Regions from separate parts of the Pseudomonas helleri genome, predicted to be linked through region 1. Evidence: predicted binding sites of a transcription regulator. Region 1 holds the regulator's gene; each other region holds the start of a gene.
The links. The regulator sigma-54, encoded in region 1, starts transcription at its own class of promoters, with help from an activator protein. The targets are predictions, from matches to a motif close to ANTGGCATNNANNTTGCTNT.

Region 1 (7,848 bases):
CAGCGCGCGGGGCGGCGGCCCCTACGGTACGCCGGGCTGTTCTTCACTCACCCTCATCGAAGTAGTTGTTGATGAGCTTGACCAGTGCGTCGAGCGCTTCCTGTTCCTGCTCGCCTTCCGTCTTCAAATGGATCTTGGTGCCTTTGCCGGCAGCGAGCATCATCATGGCCATGATGCTCTTGCCGTCGACCATGGATTCAGGGGTGCGACCCGCTCTTACCTGACACGGAAACTTCCCGGCGACGCCGACGAATTTTGCTGATGCCCGAGCGTGCAAGCCCAGTTTGTTGATGATTTCGATTTCCAGAGCAGGCATCGCGGGGTGGGTCCTTTCAAGTCAGGTCGCGGTGGCGAACCTGGACGTTCTTAAGAGTTTCTTGCAGGCATTTGCCAAGCCGCTCGGTCAGATACACCGAGCGGTGATGGCCGCCTGTGCAGCCGATAGCAATGGTCACATAAGCACGATTGCTGGCGGCAAAGCGGGGTAGCCATTTAAGCAGGTAGCTGGAGATGTCCTGAAACATCTCTTCCACATCCGGCTGTGCGGCGAGGTAATCCGCCACAGGTTGATCCAGGCCTGATTGCTCGCGCAGCTCCGGCTTCCAGTACGGGTTGGGCAGGCAGCGCACGTCAAACACCAGGTCAGCGTCTACCGGCATGCCGCGCTTGAAACCAAATGATTCAATCAGGAACGCTGTGCCCGGTTCGGGCTTGTTCAGCAGGCGCAACTTGATCGTATCGCGCAACTGATACAGGTTCAGATTGGTGGTATTGACGGTCAGGTCGGCGAGGTCGGCAATCGGCCCGAGCAAGTGGGTTTCATCGCGAATGGCCTCTGCCAGCGAGCGGCTTTCACTGCTCAGCGGGTGCCGACGACGGGTTTCCGAGAAGCGCTTGAGCAGGGTTTCTTCATCGGCATCCAGATACAGGACATCGCACTGGATATGCCGGTTGCGCACTTCCTCAAGCAATTGCGGAAAGCGCGACAGGTGACTCGGCAGGTTACGCGCATCAATCGAGACGGCGACCAGCGGTTGCGGTAATTCTGTGTGGATCAGTGCGCGTTCCGCCAGCTCAGGCAGCAAGCCGGCCGGCAGGTTGTCGATGCAATAAAAACCGTTGTCTTCGAGGACCGCGAGGGCTGTACTTTTTCCGGAGCCGGAGCGTCCGCTGACAATGACTAAGCGCATGATTAATGACCGTTCTGTACGTCCAGAACAACCTGATACAACGCTTCGTTGCTGGGTGCGCTGCGCAATCTATCACGCACGTCTTTGCGGTCGAGCATGCTGGCGATCTGCCGGAGCAGTTCCAGGTGCGCATCGGTAGCCGCTTGTGGCACCAGCAAAACGAACAAAAGGTCGACCGGTGCGCCATCGATGGCGTCGAAATCTATGGGGGCGTCCAGGTGCAGCAAGGCGCTGATGGGCGACTCGCAGCCAGCCAGACGGCAATGAGGTATTGCGATGCCGTTACCAAAACCGGTGGAACCCAGTTTTTCACGGGCGATCAGCGCCTCAAACACTTTTTGCGCGTCCAGATCAGGTACTTCCCGGCTGATCAGGTTGGCAACTTGTTCGAGTGCGCGCTTTTTACTGCCGCCCGGCGCGTTCACAACGGAACGGCCGGGGGTCAGGATAGTTTCAAGTCGAATCATGGTGATGGAGTATTAACGACCCGTTGCGCCCTGGAGCAGGCTTTGAGTCTTTTCCTTATGCTTTTTCAGTTGGCGATCAAGCTTCTCGTAGAGGCTGTCGATGGCGGCGTACATGTCTTCATTGACCGCGTTGCCGACAACTTCTCCGCCGGGAATATTGAGAGTGGCTTCGATTTTCTGTTGAAGCTTTTCAACAGAGAGGATCACCTGCACGTTGGTGATTTTGTCGTAGTGACGTTCCAGACGTGCGAGTTTGTCATTGATCGAGTCGCGCAGCGCTTGGGTGACTTCCAGATGTTGTCCACTGATGTTGACTTGCATACAGTTTCTCCTTCTGTTGCCATTGCATAAAGTGACAGGCCGAAGCGCCTGCCACTGAAACGCTGTGACCCGTACTTACATCAAACGCTTGCGTTCGCTCGAAGGCGCAATCCCAAGGGATTCGCGGTACTTGGCGACGGTCCGACGGGCCACCTGAATACCTTGTGCCTCCAGTAAACCAGCGATCTTGCTGTCACTCAACGGCTTTTTCTGATTTTCAGCGGCGACCAGTTTTTTGATGATCGCGCGGATCGCGGTGGACGAGCATTCACCGCCTTCCGAGGTGCTGACGTGGCTGGAAAAAAAGTACTTCAATTCATAAATACCGCGCGGGGTATGCATGAATTTTTGTGTGGTGACGCGCGAAATCGTTGATTCGTGCATGCCGACAGCTTCTGCGATGTCATGCAGTACCAGCGGCTTCATGGCCTCATCGCCATATTCCAGAAAGCCACGCTGATGCTCGACGATTTGGGTCGCCACTTTCATCAGCGTTTCATTGCGGCTCTGCAGGCTTTTGATAAACCAGCGGGCTTCTTGCAACTGGTTGCGCATGAAGGTGTTGTCGGCGCTGGTGTCGGCACGGCGCACGAAGCCTGCGTATTGCGGGTTGACCCGCAGGCGTGGCACCGACTCCTGGTTCAGCTCGACCAGCCAGCGGTCGTTATCCTTACGAACGATGACGTCAGGAACCACGTATTCCGCTTCGCTGGACTCGATCTGCGAACCCGGACGCGGGTTGAGGCTTTGCACCAGTTCAATGACCTGGCGCAGCTCGTCTTCTTTGAGCTTCATGCGCCGCATCAGCTGGCTGTAGTCACGCGCGCCCAGCAAGTCGATGTAGTCGGTGACCAGACGCTTGGCTTCGTTGATCCAGGGCGTCTTGGCGGGCAACTGGCGCAGTTGCAGCAGCAAGCACTCGCCCAGGTTGCGGGCGCCAATGCCGGCTGGCTCAAATTGTTGAATGCGGTGCAGGACGGCTTCGATCTCGTCGAGTTCGATATCGAGTTCCGGGTCAAAGGCTTCCAGAATCTCTTCGAGTGTTTCGTCGAGGTAGCCCTGGTTGTTGATGCAGTCGATAAGTGTCACGGCGATCAGGCGATCGGTGTCCGACATCGGTGCCAGGTTCAATTGCCACAACAGATGGCTTTGCAGGCTCTCACCGGCCGAGGTGCGGGTGGTGAAGTCCCACTCGTCATCATCGCTGCTGGGCAGGCTGCTGGCGCTGGTCTGGTAGATGTCTTCCCAGGCTGTGTCGACCGGCAGTTCGTTGGGAATACGCTCGCTCCAGTCGCCGTCTTCCAGGTTGTCCACGGTAGGGGCGGACTCTTGCTGGTAGGAAGGCTCCTGAATATCGCTATTGGGTTTTTGCTCGATGTTGTCAGCCAGAGGGTCCGAGTTGTCGAAGTCGTCGCCTTCTTCCTGGCGTTCGAGCATCGGATTGGATTCCAGGGCCTCCTGGATTTCCTGCTGAAGGTCCAGGGTCGACAGTTGGAGCAAACGGATGGCCTGTTGCAACTGAGGCGTCATCGTCAGCTGCTGGCCCATTCTCAAGACTAGCGATGGTTTCATGGCAGGGGCTTAACACCTTATTCGCCGGCGCGCATGGCGCCATCCACTACAGGGCGCGTGAGCGCCAAACTTAAGCAAATTATATGCCTGAAAGCGGGGCGTTTGCCTAGGGGGCATTTTTAATAAGTTTGTGCTAGGGCGGGTATTTGCGGGAGGGCGCCACTTGAAGGATTTGGCAGCATGGGCGGTTGCCTGATGCTTCAAATGGCGCTCAGGGTACAGCTTTAGAGGCGGAACTCGTGGCCCAGATACACTTCTCGCACCAACTTGTTGGCGAGAATTGTTTCAGCATCGCCTTCAGCGATCAATTGACCGTCGTTGACGATGTAGGCTGTTTCGCAAATGTCGAGCGTTTCACGGACGTTGTGGTCGGTGATCAGCACGCCAATGCCTTTGGCCTTGAGGTGGTGAATGATTTGCTTGATATCGCCCACCGAGATGGGGTCAACGCCTGCAAAAGGTTCATCGAGCAGGATGAACTTGGGGTTGGTCGCCAGGGCGCGGGCGATTTCAACACGGCGACGCTCACCGCCGGACAGGCTCATGCCGAGGTTGTCGCGAATGTGATTGATATGGAACTCCTGCAGCAGGCTTTCCAGCTCTTTACGGCGGCCAGCCTTGTCGAGCTCCTTGCGTGTCTCAAGAATCGCCATGATGTTATCGGCGACCGACAACTTGCGGAAGATCGACGCTTCTTGCGGCAGGTAGCCGATACCGGCGCGTGCGCGACCGTGCATGGGCTGGTGGCTGACGTCCAGATCGTCAATCAGTACACGGCCCTGATCGGCTTGTACCAGGCCGACGATCATGTAGAAGCAGGTGGTTTTACCCGCGCCGTTAGGCCCGAGCAATCCGACGATCTGCCCGCTGTCGATCGACAGGCTGACATCGCGTACCACTTGGCGACTCTTGTAGCTTTTAGCCAGATGCTGGGCTTTCAGGGTTGCCATTACTGGGCCTTCTGCTGGTCGGTTTTACTCTTTGGCTGGATCACCATGTCAATGCGTGGACGAGGCGCAGTGACGTTCGTGCCATTGGCCCGGCCGGCATTGGCGACTTGCTTCACGGTGTCGTAGACGATCTTCTCGCCTTCGGTCGTGTTGCCTTCGTTGATGACTTTAGCCTTGTCGATCAGCACGATGCGGTTTTGCGGCGCGTGATATTGAATCGTCACGGCGTACGCCTGAACCGGTTTCGGATCACCGACTTTTTGCAGTTGTTCGAAATACGCCAGATTGCCGACCGAGGTCACCACGTCAATATCGCCCGCTGCGGTGCGGGTAAGGGTGACGGTGTTACCGGTAATTTTCATGGACCCTTGGGTGATGATCACATCGCCCTTGTAAGTCGCAACGCCTTGCTTGTCATCCAGTTGGGCTTCGTCGGCCTGGATACGGATAGGCTGCTTGTTGTCATCCGGCAGAGCCCAGGCGCTCGCGCTTCCCAGTGCTGCGCTCAGGCTGAGCAATAAAGGGAGGGTTTTAACGAGACTCATACTGTCCTCTTACGTTGGACAGCAGGTCCATCCTGCCGTCTTTCAAATATGCTTTCATTCCCTTACCAGTCGTCACACCACCGGCGCCGTCGATTCTAACGTCTCGGTCGGTCTGCGCATATTCCTTCTGTGGGAATACAGTCATGCGGGTCGTGGTAATAATCGTAGTGCGGTTTTTATCGTCGGTGCGTGCAACGCGCACAGAATCGATGAGTTCGACCTGGGTACCGTCCGGGTTAACTTCGCCGCGCTCGCTCTGAACGTGCCACGGGAAGGGTGTACCGCGGAAAATTTGCATGTCTGGCTTGGTCATTAATGTGACTTCAGAAGCCTGCAAATGTTCGACCTTGTCTGATGTCAGCTCATATTGCAGTTTGCCGTCGGGCAAGAACTGCAGGCTGTGAGCATTGATTGCGTAATAGTCGATAGCGGTGTCATCGACAGGCGCAACAGGCTTGTCGAGAAAACGCTCCGGGCTGATATTCCAGTAGCCAACGGCCGCAAACAGAGCGGCAATGACTGCGAATAACAGAATGTTGCGAATCTTTTTACTCTGCATAAAACGCTCTATAAGTAGGCGGCGAGGGCTGCATCAAGGCGCCCTTGAGCGCGCAGGATCAGCTCGCAAAATTCGCGGGCGGCACCTTCGCCACCGCGTGCCTGGGTAGTGCCGTGGGCGTGCTCGCGAACAAAACCGGCAGCGTTGGCCACCGCCATGCCCAGGCCGACCCGGCGTATGACGGGCAGGTCGGGCAGGTCGTCGCCCAAATAGGCAACCTGTTCATAGCTTAGGCCGAGTTGGCCGAGAAGCTCGTCCAATACCACCAATTTATCTTCGCGCCCCTGATAGAGGTGCGGGATGCCCAGGTTTTGTGCGCGCCGTTCAACGACCGGGGTCTTGCGACCACTGATGATTGCGGTCTGCACACCGCCGGCCATCAACATCTTGATGCCTTGGCCGTCCAGGGTATTGAAGGTCTTGAATTCGCTGCCGTCTTCGAGGAAGTACAGGCGACCGTCGGTCAGTACGCCATCGACGTCAAAGACAGCAAGTTTGATGTGTTTGCCACGCTCAAGCAGATCGCTGGTCATTACATTACTCCTGCGCGCAGCAAGTCGTGCATGTTCAAGGCGCCCACCGGGCGGTCATCCTTGTCGACCACCACCAGCGCGCTGATCTTGTGGTCTTCCATGATTTTCAGGGCTTCGGCGGCCAGCATGTCGGCCTTGGCCGTTTTGCCGTGCGGCGTCATGACCGAGTCGATGGTTGCATTGCGAATATCGATTTCGCGGTCCAGGGTACGGCGCAAGTCGCCGTCAGTGAAGATCCCGGCCAGTCGCCCGTCTTCCTCAACGATAACGGTCATGCCAAGGCCTTTGCGGGTCATTTCCATCAAGGCGTCTTTAAGCAAGGTGCCGCGGACCACGTTTGGCAGTTCATCGCCGGAGTGCATCACGTTGTCGACTTTCAGCAGCAGGCGGCGGCCCAGGGCGCCACCCGGGTGCGAGAAGGCAAAGTCTTCTGCGGTAAAGCCGCGTGCTTCGAGCAACGCCACGGCCAGGGCGTCGCCCATGACCAGGGCTGCGGTGGTCGAGGAGGTCGGCGCCAGGTTCAGTGGGCAGGCTTCGTGGGCAACATGAACGTTAAGGTTCACCTCGGCGGCTTTGGCCAGCGTCGAGTTCGGATTGCCGGTCACGCTGATCAGTTTGATGCCCAGGCGCTTGATCAGTGGCAGCAGGGTCACGATTTCGGCGGTTGTGCCGGAGTTCGACAAGGCCAGAATGATGTCATCGCTGGTGATCATGCCCATGTCGCCATGGCTGGCTTCTGCGGGATGAACAAAAAAAGCCGTGGTGCCGGTGCTGGCCAGGGTGGCGGCAATTTTATTGCCGACATGCCCGGATTTGCCCATGCCGACCACGACAACCCGGCCTTTACTTGCCAGAATCATCTCGCAAGCGCGTACAAAATCAGCGTCGATATGAGCCAGCAAGCCTTCGACGGCTTCCAGTTCAAGACGGATAGTACGGTGGGCAGATTGAATCAGGTCGCTGGATTGGCTCATGTTTGAAGTCGGGTAGCCTGAGAAAAGGCGACGATTATAGCGGTTATGCGCAATTCCCTCACGCTTGATCGTGATGCTTTGTTGCACCAGGTTACAAGTCGGTGTCAGGACTGCGGCTAATTTGGCATTTATTAGCTGTCTGGAACCTGTGAGGGCACTCCTTCGGTCTTGGGCGGTCTGTATCAGCAGTGCTATAGTTCGCCGCCAGTTCGGCCCGCTCAGGAGCGCGAGCTTCTTAATAAGAAGCATGGTGTCCGGGTGAGAGGCAGAAGCTGCATCGCAAGGAGTTTAGATGAGCGCCGATAACGCCTACGCGGTCGAGCTGAAGGGAGTGTCCTTCAAGCGCGGTTCGCGCAGCATCTTCAATAATGTCGATATTCGAATTCCGCGTGGCAAGGTCACGGGAATCATGGGCCCGTCCGGCTGCGGCAAGACTACCCTGTTACGTTTGATGGGCATGCAATTGCGTCCCAGCAGCGGCGAAGTGTGGGTCAATGGCCAGAATCTGCCGACCCTGTCACGCAGCGACCTGTTCGATGCGCGCAAGCACATGGGCGTGTTGTTCCAGAGTGGCGCGTTGTTCACCGACCTGGACGTGTTCGAAAACGTAGCATTCCCGCTGCGGGTTCACACCCAACTGCCAGAAGACATGATCCGCGACATCGTGCTGCTTAAATTGCAGGCCGTGGGGCTGCGCGGGGCAATCGATCTGATGCCCGATGAGCTGTCGGGCGGCA
Region 2 (7,848 bases), 690 kb from region 1:
AGCACGCCAAAGTCGTGAATGCCTTTTTCACGCAGTTGGTCGATGTGGTAGCCGTTGATCAGGTAGATGATCTGCATGTGGCGCGGCAGCAGGCGCTCCATCAAGCCCACCGGCCAGGTCTCCAGCGCCTCGGGCAGCAAGGTGTGGTTGGTGTACGACAGCGTGTCGACGGTGACCTGCCAGGCGGTGTGCCACTCGATGCCGTGCTCATCGACCAGAATGCGCATCAACTCGGCGACAGCGATGGAAGGGTGCGTGTCGTTGAGCTGGATCGAGACATGCTCGGCCAGGTTGAGCAAGGTGTCATGGACGTTCAGGTGGCGACGCAGCAAGTCTTGCAGCGAGGCCGAAACAAAGAAGAATTCCTGACGTAAACGCAGCTCTTGGCCAGCCTCGTTGCTGTCAGCCGGGTACAGCACGCGCGAGATGCTCTCGGCCCGTACCACTTCGGCCACCGCGCCCAAGTGATCACCGGCGTTAAAGCGCCCCAGGTTCAAGTCATGCAGCGCCCTCGCACGCCACAACCGCAAGGTATTGACGCTAGCCCCGCGCCAGCCGACCACCGGCGTGTCGTAGGCGATGGCGCGCACGGTTTCGCTGGGCCACCAGATTTGCCGTGACAGGCCTTGCTCGTCCTGTTTGGTTTCAACCGAGCCGCCAAAGCCCACTGAGTACAGCACCTCGGCGCGCTCAAACTCCCAGGGGTTACCGAAGTCGAGCCAGTTTTCGGTTTGCTCTTGCTGCCAGCCGTCGACGATGCTCTGGCGGAACAACCCGTGCTCGTAGCGAATGCCATAACCGTGCGCGGCGACGCCCAAGGTCGACATGCTTTCCATAAAGCACGCGGCCAGTCGGCCCAGGCCGCCGTTGCCCAGAGCCGCATCGGGCTCCAGCAGGCGGATGCGCTCCAGGTCCACGCCCAGCTCGGTCAGCGCCTCACGTGCGACGTCGAGCAGGCCCAGATTGCTCAGGCTGTCGTAGAGCAAACGGCCGATCAAAAACTCCAGCGACAGGTAATACACCCGCTTCTGGTCTTTGCGGTAAATCTGCCGGGTATGGTCCATCCAGTGCTCGACCATATGGTCGCGGGCGGCCAGAGCAATGGCTTCAAACCAGTCATGGTCAAACGCGTGATCCGGGTCTTTACCCACCGCGTAAGTCAGTTTGGCCAGTACAGCGTCACGAAAAGCCGTTACCTGCGCGTCACGAACAAGCGGTTCCTGGGGCATCGATACAACCTCTGGCGGGATGGAGCGATTAGAAGGACGAGTGGTGTCAGCCTAGACCGTTCGACAGGAACAACGCGCGTTGATTCGGGCTTTTTTTTATTAAAAACAGACGAAATGAACAGCGCCCCAAAACGATGCACCCCGCCTGCTAAACGCTTCAACGCACACTTTGTACAAAAAACCGGCAAATGGTGATTCACTCTGCGATCAACCCCGGTATGATCGCGCGCCCTGATGCACGCTGGAATACACCCCTGATGAAGTCCAACCTGATTGCTGCCGCGGAAATCGACCGTCTCGATACCTGGGCCAAATACTCCGCACCCATGTGCGGCTCCTGCATTTCCAGCTGCTGCACCCTGCCGGTTGAGGTCAAGGTCAAAGACTTGATCCGCATTGGCCTGGTGGACGAATTCGAGCTGGGCGACCCGCCGAAGAACATCGCCAAGCGCCTGCAAAAAGAAGGGATCGTTGAGCGTTTCAACCAGAAGTCAGGGATTTTCACCCTGCAGCGCATGAGCAATAACGATTGCCTGTACCTGGATCGCAAGTCGCGCATGTGCACCATTTACGACAAACGCCCCGACACCTGCCGCAACCACCCGCGTGTAGGCCCGCGCCCAGGCTATTGCGCGTACGTGCCCAAAGCCGTAGAGCGTAAAAACAGCAGCGAACGGCTGATGAATTTTTAAAGCAGCCCTCACCCCAACCCTCTCCCGGAGGGAGAGGGAGCTTGACCGAGTCGCCTGCAAGATCGCCGATTGCCTGAACACCGCAAATCGGCCCCCTCTCCCTCGGGAGTGTATGGGCCGGGGACATAGCGAACACAATGTTCGCAGACATAGCGAACAGTTAACGAAGCTTTTTCCCCGAAATTACAACCCCGGTCGCTCTGTCAATTTGCGCACTACGATGGCTTCCCCAGAAGACATACTCCCGGAGTGAGAGGAAGCTTGACCGAGCTCCCTGCAAGATCGCTGATTGCCTGAACGCCGAAAATCGGCCCCCTCTCCCTCGGGAGAGGGCTGGGGTGAGGGGCCAGCCGTTACACAAAACCCGGACATAAAAAAACGCCCCCAACCACAAGGTCGGGGGCGTTTTTGTAACCGCTAACTAATTAACTTAGTTTTTGGCCTTTTTAGCAGCGCGGGTACGCTCGCCTTCGTCCAGGATCTTCTTACGAAGACGGATGGACTTAGGAGTCACTTCACACAGCTCGTCGTCCTGGATGAATTCCAGTGCTTGTTCCAGAGTGAAGCGAACAGGCGGAACCAGAGCGATGGTTTCGTCTTTACCCGAAGCACGCATGTTGTCGAGCTTCTTACCCTTGGTAGGGTTAACGCCCATGTCGGTGTCACGGCTGTTCAGACCAACGATTTGACCGTTGTAGATCTCTTGACCGTGCTCAACAAACAGCTTGCCGCGTGCTTGCAGAGTTTCCAGGGAGTAGGTCAGTGCCTTGCCAGTTTCAACCGAAACCAGAACGCCGTTCTGACGGCCAGACATTTGGCCCGACTTCATCACGTCGTAACGGTCGAAGATCGAGGTCAGGATGCCAGCACCGTTGGTCAGGGTCAGGAACTGGTTACGGAAACCGATCAGACCACGAGCAGGGATGTTGTATTCCAGACGAACACGGCCTTTACCATCCGGCACCATGTTGGTCAGGTCGCCTTTACGCAGACCCATCTCTTCCATCACCTTGCCCTGAGATTCTTCTGGCAGGTCGATGGTGACGTTTTCGAACGGTTCGTGCTTCACGCCGTCAACCAGACGGATGATCACTTCTGGACGACCAACGCCCATTTCGAAGCCTTCACGACGCATGGTTTCGATCAGTACCGACAGGTGCAGCTCACCACGGCCAGAAACCTTGAACTTGTCAGCCGAGTCGCCTTCTTCAACGCGCAGAGCAACGTTGTACAGCAGCTCTTTGTCCAGACGTTCCTTGATGTTACGGGAAGTCACGAACTTGCCTTCTTTACCGCAGAATGGCGAGTCGTTTACCTGGAAGGTCATGGAAACGGTTGGCTCGTCAACGGTCAACGGCTTCATCGCTTCAACGTTCAGCGGGTCGCACAAGGTGTCGGAGATGAACAGCGAGTCCATACCGCTGATGCAAACGATGTCGCCTGCTGCAGCTTCTTCAACGTCTACACGGTGCAGACCGTGGTGACCCATCAGCTTCAGGATACGACCGTTGCGGCGCTTGCCGTCAGCGTCGATCGCTACAACCGGAGTGTTCGGCTTGACGCGACCACGAGCGATACGGCCAACACCGATAATGCCCAGGAAGCTGTTGTAGTCCAGTGCCGAGATTTGCATCTGGAACGGACCGTCACGGTCTACAGCTGGCGCAGGTACGTTGTCGACGATCGACTGGTACAGCGGGGTCATGTCTTCAGCCATGTCGGTGTGGTCAAGACCAGCAATACCGTTCAGGGCAGAGGCGTAAACCACTTTGAAGTCCAGCTGTTCTTCGGTAGCACCCAGGTTGTCGAACAGATCGAAGATCTGGTCCAGAACCCAATCAGGACGCGCGCCCGGACGGTCAACCTTGTTGATAACCACGATTGGACGCAGGCCGGCTTCGAAGGCCTTTTTGGTCACGAAACGGGTTTGCGGCATAGGGCCGTCTTGAGCGTCAACCAGCAGCAGAACGGAGTCAACCATCGACATTACGCGTTCTACTTCACCGCCGAAGTCGGCGTGGCCCGGGGTGTCCACGATGTTGATGTGGTAGCCGTTCCAGTTGATGGCGGTGTTTTTCGCCAGAATGGTAATACCGCGCTCTTTCTCCTGGTCGTTGGAGTCCATCACGCGCTCGTCGTTGAGCTCGCCGCGCTCCAGAGTGCCGGATTGGCGCAAGAGTTTGTCTACCAAGGTGGTTTTACCATGGTCAACGTGGGCGATGATGGCGATGTTACGTAGATTTTCGATCACTTGTGTATCTCGATCAGAGGATTCGGTGTGCTGACAGGTCGTGGCAGCGATTAACAGTAGAGTCAGGCCTTGCCGTTACAACTTGACGGTGGCGTCGGGGGGCCGGTGACGCAGGCCACAGGCAAACAGCCCCGGGCTCTTAGCTCGGTCGATAAACGCGCACATTGGCATGTCCCTCACTGAGCAAATGGTGAGCATGCAGGCGACTCATCACGCCTTTGTCGCAATACAACAGGTACTGACGTGTTTCATCCAGTTCCTTGAAGCGGCTGTTCAATGCATAGAACGGCAACGCTTGTACTTCGATGCCAGCCAGTTCCAGCGGTTGATCCTCTTGGGCATCCGGGTGACGGATGTCGATGACGATCTGGCCCGCCAGCACTTCGCTGACCTCTTCGACTTGCAAGTCCTGGCCCAATTCGTCGATCACCCGATCGATCGGCACCAGTTTGGCCCGCTCAAGCGCACGCTCAAGCACGGCCATATCAAACTGTTGTTCTTCGTACTCCACACGCGGACGCTTGGCGTGGGTCTTGGGGTTGACCGAAATCACCCCGCAATATTCAGGCATGTGCTTGGCAAAATCGGCAGTGCCGATCTCGTTCGCCTGATCAATGATGTCTTGCTTGTGGCTGGCGATCAGCGGGCGCAAAACCAGCTTGTCGGTCACGCAGTCGATCACCGACAGGTTAGGCAAGGTCTGGCTGGACACCTGGGAAATCGCTTCACCGGTGACCAGTGCATCAATTTCGAGGCGGTCCGCAATACGGGACGCAGCGCGCAACATCATACGCTTCAAAATGACGCCCATATGACTGTTGTCGACTTTGCCGAGAATTTCACCCAGCACTTCTTCAAACGGAACGCTCACAAACAGCACGCGCTGCGAGCTGCCGTACTTCTTCCAAATGTAGTGCGCGACTTCCATCACGCCCAATTCGTGGGCACGCCCGCCGAGGTTGAAGAAGCAGAAGTGGCTCATCAGGCCGCGACGCATGATCTGGTAAGCCGCCACGGTGGAGTCGAAACCACCGGACATCAACACCAGGGTCTGCTCCAGCGAGCCCAGCGGGAAACCGCCAATGCTGTCGTGCTGGCTGTGAATCACAAACAACCGTTGGTCGCGAATTTCGAAACGGACTTCGATTTCCGGCTTTTTCAGGTCAATACCGGCCGCGCCGCATTCACGTCGCAGCTTGCTGCCGACGTATTTCTCGACTTCCATCGAGGTAAATGGGTGCTTGCCGCCGCGTTTGCAACGCACTGAAAAGATTTTGCCGGCCAGTACATCGCCGTAGTGCAGTTTGCACTTCTCAACGATGTCATCGAAGTCGCCCAGCGGGTACTCGTCGACTTGCAGGAAGTGCGCGATGCCCGGCATGCAGCTCAGGCGCTCGGTCATCTCCTTCAAGGCTTTGGGGTCGCTCACACGGGTTTGCAACTCAATGTTGTCCCACACGCCTGTCACTACCACGGCCGGGTCCAGATCGCGGAGCACAGCACGGATGTTTTTAGCCAATTGACGGACGAAACGCATCCGAACCGGGCGGCTCTTGATAGTGATCTCGGGGAAGACTTTAACAATTAGTTTCATGAAAACAGCGCGCGAGCAGCCTGCCAAAAAAGGGGGGCGCGGATTATAGCGGAAATTGCTCAAGGTTTAACCAGTTATCGTACAAACGGTTTTCATCGCACCAAAATGGTTCATAAAGCACTTATTTCGCTTCATTTGAGTGCGATTAGGGCCGTGAATCCGTAGTCTTGTGGGCTGCCCTGCTTGAGATTGGGGCAAGTCGGGGCACTGGCATGCAATTTGCTCCCTTGTGAGGCAGGTTGCCTTGGCCGAGTATTCGCGCCGGCATCAACCACATTTAAAGGGCTACTCCACTACCAGCCCTAAGCCACCCCGGAGGACACTATGTCGAAGTCGGTTCAACTCATCAAAGATCATGACGTTAAATGGATTGATCTGCGCTTCACTGACACCAAGGGCACACAACATCACGTGACCATGCCGGCCCGTGATGCGTTGGACGAAGACTTCTTCACCGACGGCAAAATGTTCGACGGTTCCTCCATTGCTGGCTGGAAAGGCATCGAAGCGTCCGACATGATCCTGCTGCCAGACGACAGCACGGCTGTTCTGGACCCGTTCACCGAGCAACCTACGCTGATCCTGGTGTGCGACATCATCGAACCTTCGAGCATGCAGGGTTACGACCGTGACCCGCGTGCAATCGCCAAACGCGCTGAAGAGCACCTGAAAGCGACCGGCATCGGCGACACCGTATTCGCTGGCCCGGAGCCAGAGTTCTTCATCTTTGACTCGGTTAAATTCAAGTCGGACATTTCCGGCTCGATGTTCAAAATCTACTCCGAGCAAGGTTCGTGGATGTCCGACCAGGACGTCGAAGGCGGCAACAAAGGTCACCGTCCAGGCGTTAAAGGCGGCTACTTCCCGGTGCCACCGTTCGACCACGACCACGAAATCCGTACCTCCATGTGCAGCGCACTGGAAGAAATGGGCCTGACCGTTGAAGTTCACCACCACGAAGTGGCGACTGCCGGCCAGAACGAAATCGGCGTCAAGTTCAACACCCTGGTGAAGAAAGCCGACGAAACCCAGACCCTGAAATACGTCGTGCACAACGTTGCCGATGCATACGGCCGCACCGCGACCTTCATGCCTAAGCCTCTGTATGGCGATAACGGTTCGGGCATGCACGTTCACATGTCCATCTGGAAAGATGGCAAGAACACCTTCGCAGGCGAAGGCTATGCCGGCCTGTCCGACACCGCTCTGTACTTCATCGGCGGCATCATCAAGCACGGTAAGGCCCTGAACGGCTTCACCAACCCGGCAACCAACTCTTACAAGCGTCTGGTTCCAGGCTTCGAAGCCCCAGTAATGCTGGCTTACTCGGCGCGTAACCGCTCCGCTTCGATCCGTATTCCTTACGTGTCCAGCCCTAAGGCTCGCCGTATCGAAGCACGTTTCCCGGACCCGGCTGCCAACCCGTACCTGTGCTTCGCCGCACTGCTGATGGCTGGCCTGGACGGCATCCAGAACAAGATCCACCCTGGCGATGCCGCTGACAAAAACCTGTATGACCTGCCGCCAGAAGAAGCCAAGCAGATCCCACAAGTGTGCGGCAGCCTGAAAGAAGCCCTGGAAGAGCTGGACAAAGGTCGTGCGTTCCTGACCAAAGGCGGCGTTTTCAGCGACGACTTCATCGACGCTTACATCGCCCTGAAAAGCGAAGAAGAAATCAAAGTACGTACCTTCGTACACCCACTGGAATACGAGCTGTACTACAGCTGCTAATCCAGACTCACCCGCGCTAGCGGCGTGATGTGAAAGGCCTCCTTCGGGAGGCCTTTTTTATGCGAAACGTCTTACGGTAATACGCGCAAACTCGCAGAACATATCTCCTGCGCCTGACAGCCACTTTAGAGCGCGATCTGTAGTTTGAGGCAACTCACCCTACGGACGCCGACATGACGCTCACTCTTAAAATAAAAGCCCTGCTGCTATCACTGGCCTGCCTGACGTTATTGGGATGCACCAGCAAAACCCCTGGCGTCACAGTCGAGCAATTGATCAAAACCAGTGAATCCTGGGATGGTGCACCTTACGCCCCCTATCCTCTTGGCCCACCTGAAATCACCGTTCTCA
Region 3 (7,848 bases), 520 kb from region 1:
GTTTTGGCTGCAGGGGCCGCTTGCGTGGCGCTGCCTGCTTCCTGGTTGGCGTTGCTGCGCGTGCTGCCGGGCAGGGGCGGGGCGCTGTTGAGACGACTAAAGTCGATAACCATAACGAAAAACCTCTGGGTATTTGGACGCTTGCCTTGTTTTCGGCCAAACCCGAGAAAACTTTAGGCCCGATTAATCATAGCTTCACACATTGCTGTACTGATCTGCGTCAACGCCGGCTGAGAGAAACACGCCAAACGCTCTACAACGCGACTTCAACCTGACCAGGCGCCGTCACGCGGGCCTTGATGATCCGGTTTGAATTCAGGTTTTTAACCCGGATCTGCTCGCTGAGGCCACCATCGGACAGCGCTTCGCCGGGCATTTTGACACTTAATGTGCCACTGCGGGCACTGATAATCACGTGGTCACCCTTGCGCACTGTCGCGGCCTGCTCCAGGTGCGTGAGTGTCAGCACCTGGTCGGAGACCACCGGGCGCAGCAGTTTTTGCCCCACCGCCAACTCCACGGCGGTGAGATACCCCTGGCTGATCAGGCCGACATCGCGCTCGCGCAAGGTCACATCACCATAGTCGATAATCGCCCCGCGCTTGAGTGGATGCGTGACCGTGACCACATCTCGGAATAACTTGACCTGTGCCGGTACAAAGATGGTCCACGGCGAGCTACCTTCACAGCGTACCCTGACCGTCACGCGGCCCATGGGCTGGGCAGGGCTTTCGAGGGTGGCTGTCAAATCCTTGTCGCAATGCGCCAGGCGCACGCGCGGGTCCAGTTGATTGACCTGGATCTCGTAGCGGCCCTCAATTTGCCCCGTGGCCAAATAGTCTTCGACGGTGAACTCAAGAAACCCTTGGGTCACGCCGATAAGCTGGTCAGAAGAGGTAAATGTGTCGGCACCGGCAGGTGTGCCTACACTCAGCAGGCACCCGGCCGCGAGCAGGCGCAGTGCGCAGCGACGCAAGGGCTGAAAGCGTGATCGGTGGCAGGTTTTTGTCGTTTTCGGCTTCATGGCGGATAAATAGCAAAGCCCGTGCCGTTTACCGGGCAGCGTGTCGCAACTTAACGATTTTTAAAGGAGCTGAGTATGGCTGGGGTGATGGATGCGGTTAACCAGCGCACTCAACTGGTCGGGCAAAACCGCCTGGAACTGTTGCTGTTTCGTCTGGGTGGGCCGCAGCTCTATGGGATCAACGTGTTCAAAGTCCGCGAGGTGCTGCAATGCCCAAAACTGACGGTGATGCCCAAATCCCACCCGGTGGTGTGCGGCGTGGCCAGCATTCGCGGCGCAACCATCCCGATTCTCGATCTGGCGATGGCCACCGGTGCGGGGGCTCTGAGAGACCACAGCAATCCGTTTGTGATCATCACCGAATACAACACCAAGACTCAGGGGTTTTTGGTGGGTGCGGTTGAACGCATCGTCAACATGAACTGGGAAGCCATACATCCGCCACCCAAGGGCGCCGGGCGTGACCATTATTTGACAGCTGTGACTCGAGTGGACGATCAGTTAGTCGAAATCATCGACGTTGAAAAAGTGCTGGCTGAAGTGTCGCCCTCACCGGAAACCATCTCTCACGGTGTGGTGGACGTCGAGACCCAGGAAAAAGCCCTGTCGTTGCGGGTGCTGACCGTGGATGATTCGTCGGTGGCGCGCAAACAGGTTGCCCGTTGCCTGCAATCGGTCGGGGTTGAGGTGGTTTCACTCAATGACGGGCGCCAGGCGCTGGAATACCTGCGCGCAATGGTCGATCAGGGCAAGGACCCGGCGCACGAGTTTTTAATGATGATTTCGGACATCGAAATGCCCGAAATGGACGGCTACACCCTGACCGCCGAGATCCGTAACGATCCGCGGATGAAAGACTTGCACATCATTCTGCATACGTCGTTGTCCGGTGTTTTCAATCAGGCGATGGTCAAGAAAGTCGGCGCGGATGACTTTTTGGCCAAGTTCCGCCCTGATGACCTGGCATCCCGGGTTGTCGACCGGATCAAGGCAGCAGATCACAGCTAGGGGCGATGCCCATGGCGATCAATAGGTTTTTAGAGGCACGATCACTTGTCGACGGCTAATTTGGATTTTGAACAATTCCGGGTCTTCCTGGAAAAAGCCTGTGGCATTTTGCTCGGTGAAAACAAGCAATACCTGGTCTCCAGCCGTCTTAACAAACTGATGGAGCAGCAGGGGATCAAAACCCTGGGCGAGCTGATTCAGCGCATCCAGAGCCAGCCACGCAGCGGCTTGCGCGAGCAGGTGGTCGATGCCATGACCACCAACGAAACCCTGTGGTTTCGCGACACCTATCCCTTTGAAGTGCTGAAAAACAAAGTCCTGCCCGAGCTGATCAAGGCCCATCCGGGCCAGCGCCTGCGCATCTGGTCGGCGGCATGCTCGTCTGGGCAGGAGCCGTACTCACTGTCGATGGCGATTGATGAGTTCGAGCGCAGCAACCTTGGGCAATTGAAAGCGGGTGTGCAGATCGTCGCCACCGAACTGTCCAGTACGATGCTCAACATCTGCAAAAGCGGTGAATACGACAGCCTGGCCATCGGCCGCGGCTTGTCGCAAGAGCGTTTGCAGCGTTACTTCGAGCCCAAAGGCCCGGGCCGCTGGGTGATCAAGGCGCCGATCAAAAGCCGTGTCGAGTTCCGCCCCTTCAACCTGCTGGACAGCTACGCCGGGTTCGGCAAATTCGATGTCGTGTTCTGCCGCAACGTATTGATCTACTTTTCGGCCGACGTGAAAAAAGACATCCTGCTGCGCATCCACAGCACCCTGAAGCCGGGTGGTTACCTGTTTTTAGGTGCCTCCGAAGCGCTGAACGGCTTGCCGGACCACTACCAGATGGTCCAGTGCAGCCCTGGGATCATCTACCAGGCGAAATAAACGCTGCCTCGCGATCTTTTAAAAGATCAAAAGATCGCGAGCAAGCTCGCTCCTACACCTGTAGCAGTTGACGAGCCTTGCGAGGCTACGTCCGGCTGCGCAGCAGTCGTAAAACCCTGCGCCTCGATGCTGCGGCTTCACGCAAAGATCAAAAGATCGCGAGGCAAGCTCGCTCCTACAGTGAAGGTGTATCCAACTCTGGACGGCAGAAAAGCGGCAGGCAGCGGAAATCCGTTGCCGCTTTTGGGCCGTTGCCGCTTTCCATCCCCCTGCAACCCCTTGAAATACGGCCCTGCGCAAACTGGCACGGGGTTTGCTGTGTTCATGTCATGCAATGCCTGAAGTACACGCTCAGGCCAGTCCACACAGGTTTCCCGACATGAGCATCAGCTTCGATAAAGCGCTCGGTATCCATGAGCAAGCCCTGGGCTTTCGCGCCAAGCGCGCGGAAGTATTGGCGAACAACATCGCCAACGCCGACACCCCGAACTACAAGGCTCGGGATCTGGATTTTGCGTCTGTGCTTGCCGCACAAAACGATAAAAACCAGAACGGCACCTTTGCCTTGAACATGACCAACAGCCGTCATATCGAAGCGCAAGGCCTGAGCAGTGGCGACGAATCGCTGCAGTACCGCACGCCGATGCAGCCTTCCATCGACCAGAACACCGTGGACGCTCAGCTCGAACAGTCGAACTACGCCGAAAACGCGGTCAACTTTCAGGCCAGCTTTACGCTGCTCAACAGCAAATTCAAAGGGCTGATGTCGGCCCTGCGTGGAGAGTAAGTCATGTCCCTAGCCAGTGTTTTCAACATTGCCGGCAGCGGCATGAGCGCTCAGACCACCCGCCTGAACACCGTCGCCAGTAACATCGCCAACGCCGAAACCGTGTCGTCGAGCATCGATCAGACCTACCGCGCCCGGCACCCGGTGTTCGCCACCATGTTCCAGGGCGCGCAGGGCGGTAACGGCGACTCGCTGTTCAACAATCAGGACGCTGCCGGTCAGGGCGTGCAAGTGTTGGGCGTGGTCGAAGACCAGAGCGAGCTGCAAGCACGTTATGAACCCAACCATCCGGCTGCCGACGCCAAAGGGTACGTGTACTACCCCAACGTCAACGTGGTTGAAGAAATGGCCGACATGATTTCTGCCAGCCGTTCGTTCCAGACCAACGCAGAAATGATGAACACCGCCAAAACCATGATGCAGAAGGTCCTGACCCTCGGTCAGTGATAAGGGGCGACACTCATGAGCGTGACCGATAGCACCAGTGGTTTGACCCTCAATCAGATCCTCGCCAACTCTGCCCGGACCACCACCACCGACACCAGCGTGGGCGCGGCATCCCGGGCGGTAACCGGCAACCAGTCGCTGGGCAAGGATGCGTTCTTGCAGTTGCTGGTGACCCAACTGAAAAACCAGAACCCGCTCGACCCGCAGGACAACACCGCGTTCGTCGCGCAGTTGGCGCAGTTCAGCAGCCTGGAAGGCATCACCACCCTCAACGATACCGTGACCTCGTTGTCGGGCGGCTTGCAGTCTTCGCAAGCGTTGCAAGCGTCGTCGCTGGTGGGTCGCTCGGTGATCGTGCAAACCGGCGAAGCTTATGTCGACCCGTCGAGCGGCAAGCCGTTCAACGGCACTGTGGTGGTCAAAGACGCGGACTCGCGGCCGACCATCACCATCAAGGATGCCGACGGCGAAGTGGTCAGAACCATCGACATGGGTGTGCAGAAGGCCGGCAATGTCGACTTCACCTGGGACGGCAAAGACGCCAACGGCGAGCTGCTGGAGAAGGGCTCTTACACCTTCAGCGCCTCGACCAAAACTGACGCCGGTACAACGGCGTTGACCACCTACCTGCCAGCCACGGTCAACAGCGTGACCCTGAGCAAGACCGGTGGCGAAATCATGCTCAACCTCGCCGGGCTGGGCAGCATTGGTATATCAAAAGTCCAGACGATAGGCCTTTAAGGAGAGACATATGTCATTCAATATCGGCCTTAGCGGCCTGTATGCAGCCAACAAACAACTCGACGTGACCGGCAACAACATTGCCAACGTTGCCACCACGGGCTTCAAGTCTTCGCGTGCCGAATTCGCGGACGTCTACTCTGCCAGCAAGCTGGGCGTGGGCAGCAAGACCATCGGCAGCGGCGTCAACCTGGCCAACGTGTCGCAGAACTTTGGTCAGGGCGCGGTCAACAACACCGGCAACCTGCTGGACATGGGCATTGAAGGCAGCGGCTTCTTCGTGCTGAGCGACAACGGCGCTCTGAGCTACACCCGTGCCGGTACGTTCAAGGCCGACAAAGACGGCTACGTGACCAACACCAATGGCACGGCGCGCCTGCAAGGTTATGGCGTGGACGCCAACGGCGTGATCAACACCAGCGTGTTGACCGACCTGCGCATCGACACCTCGAACCTGGCGCCTAAAGCCAGCAGCAAAGTGGACTCGACGATCAACCTGAACTCCACGTCGGACGTGATCAATCAGACCACCACGCCGTTCGACCCGAATGAAACGTCGTCCTACAGCAAAAAATTCAGCACCACCATTTACGATACCCAGGGCAACCCGCACCCGATGGATCAGTACATGGTCAAGACCGGTTCCAACACCTGGAACACCTACACCCTGATTGACGGCCGCAACCCCGATGGCAGCGTGGCCACCGGCGAAAACGCCAAAGCGCCCGTGCCCTCGACCATGAGCTTTGATTCCAGCGGCGGGCTGGTCAGTGTGACCACGCCTAACCCGGTGGCCGGTGGGGACCCGATCGTCAGCAGCACGCTGACCATCAGTAACTGGATGCCGGGCGCGACCGTGAACGGTGCGTGGGTGTCCAATGGCGCGGGGGCCAACGAGAAGGGGATTGCCATCAACATGGCCAATACCACTCAGTACAATACCGACACCGCCCGCAACCCGCCTACCCAGGACGGCTACGCGACCGGCCACATCAACAACCTGACCATTGATGGCTCGGGCGTGATGTTCGCCAACTTCAGTAACAACCAGAGCCGTGCCATTGGCCAGATCTCCTTGGCCAGCTTTACCAACGAGCAGGGCTTGCAACCGGTAGGCGGCACCGCCTGGAAAGAAACCTACGCCTCGGGTCAGGCCGGTTTTGACGTGCCGAAAACCGGCACGTTGGGCGCCATTGCCTCCAACTCGCTGGAAGACTCCAACGTCAACCTGACCAACGAGCTGGTCGACTTGATCAAGGCGCAGAGCAACTACCAGGCCAACGCCAAAACCATCTCGACCCAAAGCACCATCATGCAGACCATCATCCAGATGACCTGATAACCGCTGGCAAACCGTAGGAGCGAGCTTGCCTCGCGATCTTTTGATCTAAGAGCCCCTCACCCTAACCCTCTCCCGGAGGGAGAGGGGACTGATTGGGGGATGCCGGGGTTTCTCGGTAGCCTGCTTGCTGCGCGACAGCGCGGCGTCTAAGACGAGGGTCTAGCCGTTAAGCAACGCCTTGAACTCGGCCTGCTGCGCCGGGGCGATGCAGATCTTGATCAAATGCTCGATTTGCCGGGCGGTTGCGTGCTTTTGTTGCAGCAACTCAATCGCCCTGACCCACAGGGCTTTGCGGCAATAAGGTTGCAGATACTCCGCGGTAGCTACTTTTTGCCCCTGAATCATCAACTTGGCCGCTGGTCTGAACGCTTTGTTGACAGCGATCAGGCGCGGTTGCGCCTTGACCTTGGCAAGCAAGGACGGCTTGGGAAGTGCACCGGCACCGTGGCTGCCAGCGTCGGCAGTTCGGCGTGGTAGCGTTCACCGTGATGATCGAAGAACCCTTGGTTCATCGTGTGGTGATAGCGTTTTTTGGAGTAGTAATGGTGGATGCAATCATTGGCGGTCACCACGTTCGTGCCGGCCATGGCAAAGGACACGGCGATCTGCTCGATGGTGTGCAGCTTGGCGTAATGCCCGTTCCATTCATCGATCAGCGCGATGGCTTTGTCCAGCAGCCCGGCATTGGCGCGAGTCATGCCGCAAATGCCGCTGTTGTACAGCTTGAGGCTGTCGGCAGGGGCTTTGCCGTTGGCGATCAGTTCATCTGAAAACGCCACGTAATCGGCGCGCAACTTGGCTTCGGCCCACTCCCATTCAAATTCATCCAATAAGTACTGCTGATCGCTGACGCGTTCAAACAGCAGGGCCGGGTCTTTGAAAAACACCGTGTCGGTGTCGACGAAGATGGTCTTGTCCGCGAGTTTGGCCCCGGCGGCGATGGCGCAAGCTTTGCGGCGATGGGTGTAGCCATAGGCGCCTTTCCACTGCGCCAGTAGCTCGGTGCTCAGGGCGATGACCGTGACGGGCCAGCCTTCAAAGGTCTGGGGCTCGTCGGTCATTAACGTGATGGTGAAACTGTCGGGCGTGCGTCGTTCGCGCAGGGCCGAAAGAATGCTGAGTTTGGCTTCTTGGCGGTAAACGGCATTACCACCGTACAGCAGGTACAACAGGTGGGAGGAATCCCTACATCCATGCTTTTAAGTGTGCGTTAGCCCAAGGTCGGGTTGTCCAGCGGTGCACATTATGCCGTAAACGTGCAGGGCTCGATAACCCGCCAGCCGCTGCCACGAGGCGGCGGCTGGCGGGGCTTGATCACGCGCCGATCAGCTCTACGCGCTCAGGAACGCGGTTCATCAGCACTTTACCGGCACGGATCGAGACGCGAGCCTTGGCCTGGCGGCGCAACACTTCGTAATCATTTTCTGCGTCGAGGATCACCAGGTTGGCCGGACGGCCGACGGCAATGCCATAGCCTTCACCCAGGTTGAGAGTGCGGGCGCTGTTGTCGGTGACCAGGTCCAGGCAGCGCTTGAGGTCTTCAAAGCCCATCATGTGGCAGATGTGCAAACCGGCATCCAGCACGCGCAAGATGTTGCCGTTGCCCAGCGGGTACCACGGGTCTTT

Region 2: the regulator sigma-54 is predicted to act here: its motif matches at 5,973-5,992, upstream of glnA (type I glutamate--ammonia ligase).
Region 3: the regulator sigma-54 is predicted to act here: its motif matches at 3,206-3,225, upstream of flgB (flagellar basal body rod protein FlgB).

What each region holds. Positions count from the first base shown of each region.
Region 1 covers NZ_CP174501.1:4,556,352-4,564,199, reverse strand. The annotation lists gene ACJJU9_RS20590 (HPr family phosphocarrier protein) at 44-316, opposite strand; gene rapZ (RNase adapter RapZ) at 333-1,190, opposite strand; gene ptsN (PTS IIA-like nitrogen regulatory protein PtsN) at 1,193-1,657, opposite strand; gene hpf (ribosome hibernation-promoting factor, HPF/YfiA family) at 1,670-1,978, opposite strand; gene ACJJU9_RS20570 (RNA polymerase factor sigma-54) at 2,054-3,550, opposite strand; gene lptB (LPS export ABC transporter ATP-binding protein) at 3,775-4,500, opposite strand; gene lptA (lipopolysaccharide transport periplasmic protein LptA) at 4,500-5,045, opposite strand; gene lptC (LPS export ABC transporter periplasmic protein LptC) at 5,032-5,604, opposite strand; gene ACJJU9_RS20550 (HAD family hydrolase) at 5,613-6,137, opposite strand; gene ACJJU9_RS20545 (KpsF/GutQ family sugar-phosphate isomerase) at 6,137-7,111, opposite strand; gene ACJJU9_RS20540 (ATP-binding cassette domain-containing protein) at 7,404-7,848, shown strand, end outside.
Region 2 covers NZ_CP174501.1:5,243,185-5,251,032, forward strand. The annotation lists gene ACJJU9_RS23550 (glycogen/starch/alpha-glucan phosphorylase) at 1-1,229, opposite strand, end outside; gene ACJJU9_RS23555 (YkgJ family cysteine cluster protein) at 1,484-1,921, shown strand; gene typA (translational GTPase TypA) at 2,352-4,172, opposite strand; gene thiI (tRNA uracil 4-sulfurtransferase ThiI) at 4,312-5,766, opposite strand; gene glnA (type I glutamate--ammonia ligase) at 6,091-7,497, shown strand; gene ACJJU9_RS23575 (cupin domain-containing protein) at 7,671-7,848, shown strand, end outside.
Region 3 covers NZ_CP174501.1:4,037,323-4,045,170, reverse strand. The annotation lists gene flgM (flagellar biosynthesis anti-sigma factor FlgM) at 1-113, opposite strand, end outside; gene flgA (flagellar basal body P-ring formation chaperone FlgA) at 254-1,024, opposite strand; gene ACJJU9_RS18245 (chemotaxis protein CheV) at 1,100-2,032, shown strand; gene cheR (protein-glutamate O-methyltransferase CheR) at 2,078-2,905, shown strand; gene flgB (flagellar basal body rod protein FlgB) at 3,285-3,692, shown strand; gene flgC (flagellar basal body rod protein FlgC) at 3,696-4,139, shown strand; gene flgD (flagellar hook assembly protein FlgD) at 4,155-4,880, shown strand; gene flgE (flagellar hook protein FlgE) at 4,891-6,219, shown strand; gene ACJJU9_RS18215 (hypothetical protein) at 6,382-6,567, opposite strand; gene ACJJU9_RS18210 (hypothetical protein) at 6,606-7,391, opposite strand; gene codA (cytosine deaminase) at 7,537-7,848, opposite strand, start outside.